One region of the Mesorhizobium sp. M0001 genome, then DNA from elsewhere that is predicted to be linked to it. Evidence: predicted binding sites of a transcription regulator. Region 1 holds the regulator's gene; each other region holds the start of a gene.

Evidence for each region. Region 1 encodes PhoB, which activates phosphate uptake and scavenging genes when phosphate is short. Its sites were predicted from a motif close to TGTCATNNANCTGTCAT; they were not measured.
Region 2: the regulator PhoB is predicted to act here: its motif matches at 647-663, upstream of NKK50_RS10570 (ceramide glucosyltransferase).
Region 3: the regulator PhoB is predicted to act here: its motif matches at 920-936, upstream of NKK50_RS22755 (DUF1045 domain-containing protein).

The regions. Positions count from the first base shown of each region.
Region 1 covers NZ_JAMYVS010000014.1:93,136-95,333, forward strand. Annotated here, with positions in the region: gene phoU (phosphate signaling complex protein PhoU) at 1-568, shown strand, start outside; gene phoB (phosphate regulon transcriptional regulator PhoB) at 585-1,274, shown strand; gene NKK50_RS27335 (ROK family protein) at 1,305-2,198, opposite strand, start outside.
Region 2 covers NZ_JAMYVS010000003.1:147,775-149,972, reverse strand. Annotated here, with positions in the region: gene apaG (Co2+/Mg2+ efflux facilitator ApaG/CorD) at 149-541, opposite strand; gene NKK50_RS10570 (ceramide glucosyltransferase) at 763-1,914, shown strand; gene NKK50_RS10565 (O-succinylhomoserine sulfhydrylase) at 1,926-2,198, opposite strand, start outside.
Region 3 covers NZ_JAMYVS010000009.1:1,204-3,401, reverse strand. Annotated here, with positions in the region: gene NKK50_RS22760 (alpha-D-ribose 1-methylphosphonate 5-triphosphate diphosphatase) at 1-135, opposite strand, end outside; gene NKK50_RS22755 (DUF1045 domain-containing protein) at 171-878, opposite strand; gene iolB (5-deoxy-glucuronate isomerase) at 1,033-1,845, opposite strand; gene NKK50_RS22745 (hypothetical protein) at 2,027-2,198, opposite strand, start outside.

The DNA of each region.
Region 1 (2,198 bases):
ACAGCGTGTCGTTTCCGACGACGCCATCATGGATGCGCGCCAGCGCGAACTGGACGACCGCGCCATCACGCTGATCGCCAAGCGCCAGCCGATGGCCAACGATCTGCGCGCCGTGGTCGGCTCGATCCGCATGGCGGGCGACCTCGAGCGCATCGGCGACCTCGCCAAGAACATCGCCAAACGCGTCGGCACCGTGGGCTTGAGCGTCACGCCGCGCGACCTCTCGCACTCCATCGATGCCATGGCGCAACTGGTGCTGATCCAGGTGCAAGGCGTCGTCGAGGAATATGCCGCCACCGATGCGGCAGCGCTTGCAAAACTCAGGAATGACGACGAGCGCATCGACGTCAAATACACGTCCGTGTTTCGTGAGCTCTTGACCTACATGATGGAAGACCCTCGCAACATCACCGCCTGCACGCATCTCTTGTTCTGCGCCAAGAATCTTGAGCGCATCGGCGATCATGTCACCAACATCGCCGAAAATGCGTATTATGTGCTGACCGGCCAGCAATTGCCCGCCAATCGTCCGAAGCAGGACGAGACGGCGATGGCCACGCCGGCCTGATGAGGGTGAACTGCCTATGATCGCGCCACGCATCATGGTCGTGGAGGACGAGGAGCCGCTGGGCGTGCTCCTCCGCTACAACCTCGAATCCGAAGGCTATCAGGTCGAGGTGGTGACACGCGGCGACGAGGCCGAGATCCGCCTGCAGGAAAACGTGCCCGATCTCCTGGTGCTCGACTGGATGGTGCCCGCTGTTTCCGGCATCGAGCTCTGCCGGCGGCTTAGAGTGCGGCCCGAAACCGAGCGGCTGCCGATCATCATGCTGACCGCGCGCGGTGAGGAAAGCGATCGCGTGCGCGGCCTGTCCACCGGTGCCGACGACTATCTGGTCAAGCCATTCTCGACGCCGGAGTTCATGGCGCGCGTGAAGGCGCTGCTGCGCCGGGCCAAGCCGGAAGTGCTGTCCAGCGTGCTCAAGGTCGGCGACATCGTGCTCGACCGCGAGTCGCACCGTGTCTACCGCAAGAAGAGCGAGATCAGGCTCGGACCGACCGAGTTCCGGCTGCTCGAATTCATGATGCGCCATCCCGGCCGCGTGTTCTCGCGCAGCCAGCTGCTCGACAATGTCTGGGGCGAGACGATCTATATCGACGAGCGAACCGTCGACGTCCATGTCGGGCGCTTACGCAAAGCGGTCAACAACGGCCGCATGCCGGATGTCATCCGTACCATTCGCGGCGCCGGCTACGCGATCAGGGAAGACTAGGATGCTGCGCGTCGCGCCGTTGCCGGCCATTCAGGCGACATGCTTGCCGGATTTGGCCTGAATGCCCGGCGCGAAAATCTCCTGATCGACGAAGCCGAGCGCGCGCATGGCACAGCCTTCGCGGATCAGCGGCAGCTCGTTGGGCTCGGTGTCGAAGGAGATCGATTTCGAGTGCTGGCCGCCGGCGGTCTGGGCGATCGCTTCGCGCAATGCCGGTTCGATCAGGTCGAAGGCGGCGGCGCTGACGCCGACCATGGCGACGGGTGCCGGATCGATCAGTGCAAACAGGCTGCCGAGGCCGAAGCCGAGCGCCTCACCGGCCTTGCGATAGGCTTCGCGCTCCGGGCCATCGGTTTCGCGGGCGCGCGCGGCGAGTGCGCGCATATCAGCGTCGCCGATATCGACCGGCTCGGCATCTTCGCTCATCATTTTGGCGCTGCGCCAGATGGCGTAGTTTCCGGCATAGGCCTCGACGCAGCCGCGCCGCCCGCAGCGGCAGAGCGCGCCGCCCGGACGGTGGATCATGTGGCCGAACTCGCCGCCCGAGGAATGGGTGCCGGTGAACAGTTCGCCTTTCAGCACCAGCCCCATGCCGATGCCGTGCGACAAGAGGATCGCGATGAAATTGTCGCGGTAGCGCTCGGGCTGGCGCCATTGCAGGGCCACCGCCATCATATTGCAGTCGTTCTCCATGGTGGCAGGAATGCCGAATTCCGCTTCCAACATGTCGGCGAAGGCAATGTCGGTCAGTGGCGTGATTGGCGACCACAGCATGGCCCGCGCCTGCGAATCGGTGATGCCCTGGATGCCCATGGCAATGCGGGCGATGCTCTGGACATCGAGGTCCGGGTCCGCGAGACGCCGCCCGACGATTGCTACGCATTCGCCGATCAGCTCGTCGCGCGGCATGGTCAGCGTGTCGAG
Region 2 (2,198 bases), on a different contig from region 1:
CGAAGGGCGGATGAGGGGCAGCGCGAACTTTGGTGAATGGCCGCGCATAGCCTACGTCATGTGCGTGGAAGATAACCTCATGAGTCCGGCGGCGCCCCTCATTGCACTGCCGGGCATTCCTCCCCGTATAGAGATGGGGAGAAAACCCCTAATTCACCGTCCGCCGCGTCCCCGGCAGATCCAGCGAAAACGCGGGAATAGCGACGTCGAACGTCTCGCCCTTTTTGTTGCGCATGGTGTAGTGGCCGACCATGAAGCCGGAGGGCGTCGAGAGCGGGCAGCCTGACGTGTATTGATAGCTGTCGCCCGGATTGAGCTCAGGCTGGTCGCCGACCACGCCGGCGCCGCGCACTTCCTCGATCCGGCCGCTGCCGTCGGTGATGTGCCAGTAACGCGACATAAGCTGCACGAAATCGTCCGACTGGTTGTCGATCGTCACCTGGTAGCCCCAGACATAACGGTTCTCCGCCGGGTCCGAGCGGTCCTCCAGGTAGAACGGTCTGACCTGCACTTCGATGTTGCGCGTGACGGCGCGATACATGGGCTGCTCCGGTTGCGCGGCAAGGAACATTTGTCGCGCTATGCGGTTTGATACGCGCACAACGGCATGTCCTGCCAGCCTCAAAGCGGAGGTGCCGACAAACAATGTCATTTAAGTGACACATGACAGTGTTGGTGTGCGCAAACCTTGCCGGCGACTCAAGGCCCATCTGTCGACTGACAAAGCAGCCGCGAGCGGCCTTTCCGGAGTGACCAGATCTCATGGAACCAGCTCTCACAGCCGCCTTCGCTTCCTCCGCTTTGCTTCTTTCCAATCTCGCCAGCATCCTGCTTGCTTCGTCGAAACTGCAAGCGCGTCGCCTTATCCCTCCGCCGTCCGACGAGCAGCCACCGGTCTCGATCGTCGTGCCGTCGCGCGGCGTGGAGCCGTTCACACAAGAGACGCTGCAGCGAGCCTTCTCGCTCGACTGGCCGCGCTACGAACTGATCTTCTGCGTCGCTCACGCCGACGATCCCGTCGTCAAACTGATAAACAGGGCGATCGTCCTGTTTCCCAACGTGCCGGCCCGGCTGCTGATCGGCGACGACCGCGTCAGCAGCAACCCGAAGCTCAACAACTGCGTCAAGGGCTGGGAAGCGGCGCGCAATCATTGGGTCATTCTGGCGGATTCCAACGTGCTGATGCCTAGGGATTACGTCCAGCACCTGATGGCGGCCTGGGGGACCAATACCGGGCTTATCTGCTCGACGCCGATCGGCTCGCGGCCGGATGGCTTCTGGGCCGAGGTCGAATGCGCGTTCCTCAACACGCTGCAGGCGCGCTGGCAATATGCCGGCGAGGCGCTTGGCCTCGGCTTTGCCCAGGGCAAGAGCATGCTGTGGAACAAGCCGATGCTCGATACCAATGGCGGTATCCGCGCGCTGGCCGCCGAGATCGCCGAGGATGCTGCTGCAACCAAGCTGGTCAACGGACTGGGCCTGCGCGTCAATCTCGTTGCCTCGCCTTTCGAGCAACCACTGGGGCAGCGCCGACTTGCCGACATCTGGTCGCGTCAGGCGCGCTGGGCGCGGTTGCGCCGCGTCACTTTCCCGCTGTTTTTCGCACCCGAGATCCTGACCGGCGTCGCCGTGCCGTTGGCGTTGGCGCTGGTGGCGGCAGCAAGTGCCGGCGTCAGCCTGCCGGCCACGGTGTTGGCCGTGCTGGCGGCGGCCTACATTCCCGAATGCGCGCTGGCCGCGGCCAAGGGCTGGCACCTGTCGCTGCGCATGGTCCCGGCGATGATGGTGCGCGACATGATGCTTCCCGCCATCTGGGCGCGCGGCTGGCTGAGCGGCGCCGTCGACTGGCGCGGCAACATCATGACCATCGGCACCAAGACGGCCGAACTGGAAGAGGTTTCGTCGGGAGCGTGACGCCTCGCGGCCTATCCGGCTGCCTTCAGCGCCTGCGCAACGTCCTCCAGCAGATCGTCCGTATCCTCAAGACCGACCGACAGCCTGAGCGTTCCCGGCCCGATGCCAAGCTCGGCGCGAGCTTCGTCGCTGAGGTTCTTGTGGGTGGTGGTCGCCGGATGGGTGATCAGGCTCTTGGCGTCGCCGAGATTGTTGGAGATCAGCACGATGTCGAGCGCGTTCTGCAAGGCGAAGGCCGCCTGCTTGCCGCCCTTCACGTCGAGGCAGATCAGCGTCGATCCGCC
Region 3 (2,198 bases), on a different contig from region 1:
GCCCATGCTCCCGCCGATTTGGCCGGTGCCGGCGTCGATGCCGGAGATAAAACCGTCGCGCAGCACGAGCGACCCTTCGACGATCTCGTCGGCAAGCACGATGCGGGCGTTGTGGAGAACGGTTTCGGCGGTCATTTCAGGCAGTCCTTGCTTACTCGGACGAATTGTGGTCAGGCAGTTTTTCGGGCAGCTCGGCGGCCGAGCGCATGATGCGAAAGCACCATGAACGGAGCGCCCGGTTCGGTCTCGACGAACAGCGTCAGCGCATCCACCAGCACCGGTTGCCGCAGCACCTGCGCAAAGAGGCTGTCGATCGCTGCGCGCAGACGTTGGCTTTCCTGCGGCCCGGCCCGGCCGGACAGCGTCATGTGGAAACGAAAGGTCTCAAACACATAGGGATAGCCCCACTGGCAGAGATTGCGGAACTCGGCTGGCTTCAGCGAATCCGGGCTGCGCCGCTCGATCTCGGCCTCGGTGAGCGGCGCGCGAAAACGGTCGAAGCTAAGCACGACATCGTCGGCGAAACGGTTGAGCGGCGGCAGCGGGCCTTCCGGCACCAAAGCGAAGAAACCATCGATCTGGCTGACGACCAGGCGCGGGATGGTGACCGTCGGCGTTGCTTCGGCAAAGGCGTCCAGCGCCGCGCGCAGCGAGCTTTCGGTTTCGTTGGCGGCCAACCGGAAGGGCGCTTTCAGCGTCGCATGGAAACCGTAGCGCCGCGCCGATGCGGTGTGAAAGGCGACTTCGGCCGCCGACAGCTCGCCCACCGCCTCGACCGGCCTGGTGGCGGCGCCAAAGGGGTCGCGGCCCAGCCAGTTGGCGGCGAGCCGCGCCAGCGGTTCGTCCTGCCTCGGGGTGAAATAGATGGCGTAGCGCATCGAAAAAAATCCTCGTCAGCCCGCTGCCATAGGTGATTTCCATGACGGATTGACGAAGCTTATGCGGGTTTTCGAAGGCAAATCGACCCCGTGGATCGTTAGCCGACGATTTTTCGCTGCTGGACCAACAGCTTCTGGCGCAAGCGAAGGCCGATCAGGCCTTCATGAGCCATTCGTGCTCGGGCGCGTTGTGGAACTTCCACGTCCGCTTCGGCCCGGCCATGACGTTAAGGTAATAGAGGTCGTAGCCGTGGCAGGCGGCGCAGGGGTGATAGCCCTTGGGCACCAGCACAACATCGCCGTCCTCGATCGCCATGGCTTCGTCCAGCTCGCGGGCGCCGGTCTTGTCGGCGTCGGTGTAGACGCGCTGGAAGGCAAAACCCTGCGGCGGGTTGAGGCGGTGGTAGTAGGTTTCCTCAAGATAGGATTCGGCCGGCAGGTTGTCCTGATCGTGCTTGTGCGGCGGGTAGCTCGATGTGTGGCCACCGGGCGTGATGACCTCGACCACCAGCAGCGAGTCGGCGGGCTTGCCCTCGGGCAATATGTTGGTGACGTAGCGCGTGTTGGTGCCTTTGCCCCGAGTCTCCTGGCCGAGGTCGTCGGGTGCGATGACGCGAACGGGCAAGCCGCCGCCCAGGCCCGGCGCCGAGCAGACCGCGAGTTCGAGATCGGTGTCGGCGGTGACCGACCAGTCCGAACCCTCCGGAATATAGACCGACCACGGCTTGCCCTCGAAGGGCGACATGCGCTCGCCGAGCAGGCCGAGTTCCTGGCCGCCGGCCCTTGCCGTGCCCTTGCCGGTGACGAACACCAGGCAGACTTCGCGATCCTGCGTCTTGCCGGATGCGGTCTCGCCCGGCTTCAGGCGGTGCAGGTCGAAGCCGACATAGGTCCATCCGGCGCTGTTGGGCGTGACATAGGCGACGCGGCCATGGCCCTTGTCGGCTTTGACGAGCAGTTTCGACATGTTTTGTCTCTCCTATCGCAAGTCTTCGAGGTCGGCCTCTCAACTTCGTCATCCTAGAGCGAAGCTCCGTCGCGAAGACCCTAGGATGACGAAGCGAGGGACGTTCCGGCCAATCACCGACGTAGGCGATACGCCAGGTGTCGAGTGTCCGACCCGCAAGCCCTTCCGAGCCACGGCCGCTTCATTCCTTCGGTTCGGCGTCCGCCTTCGCTTCGCCGGTCTTCGGTCGATCAGGCGCAGCCTTGCTCTCCTCCACCGGCTTGTAAAGATAGAAGAACTGCCACACCGCGTAGGCGGCAAAGCCGAGCGCAATGATGCCCCAGAATGGGGTGCCGGAGGCGAATTCTATTCCG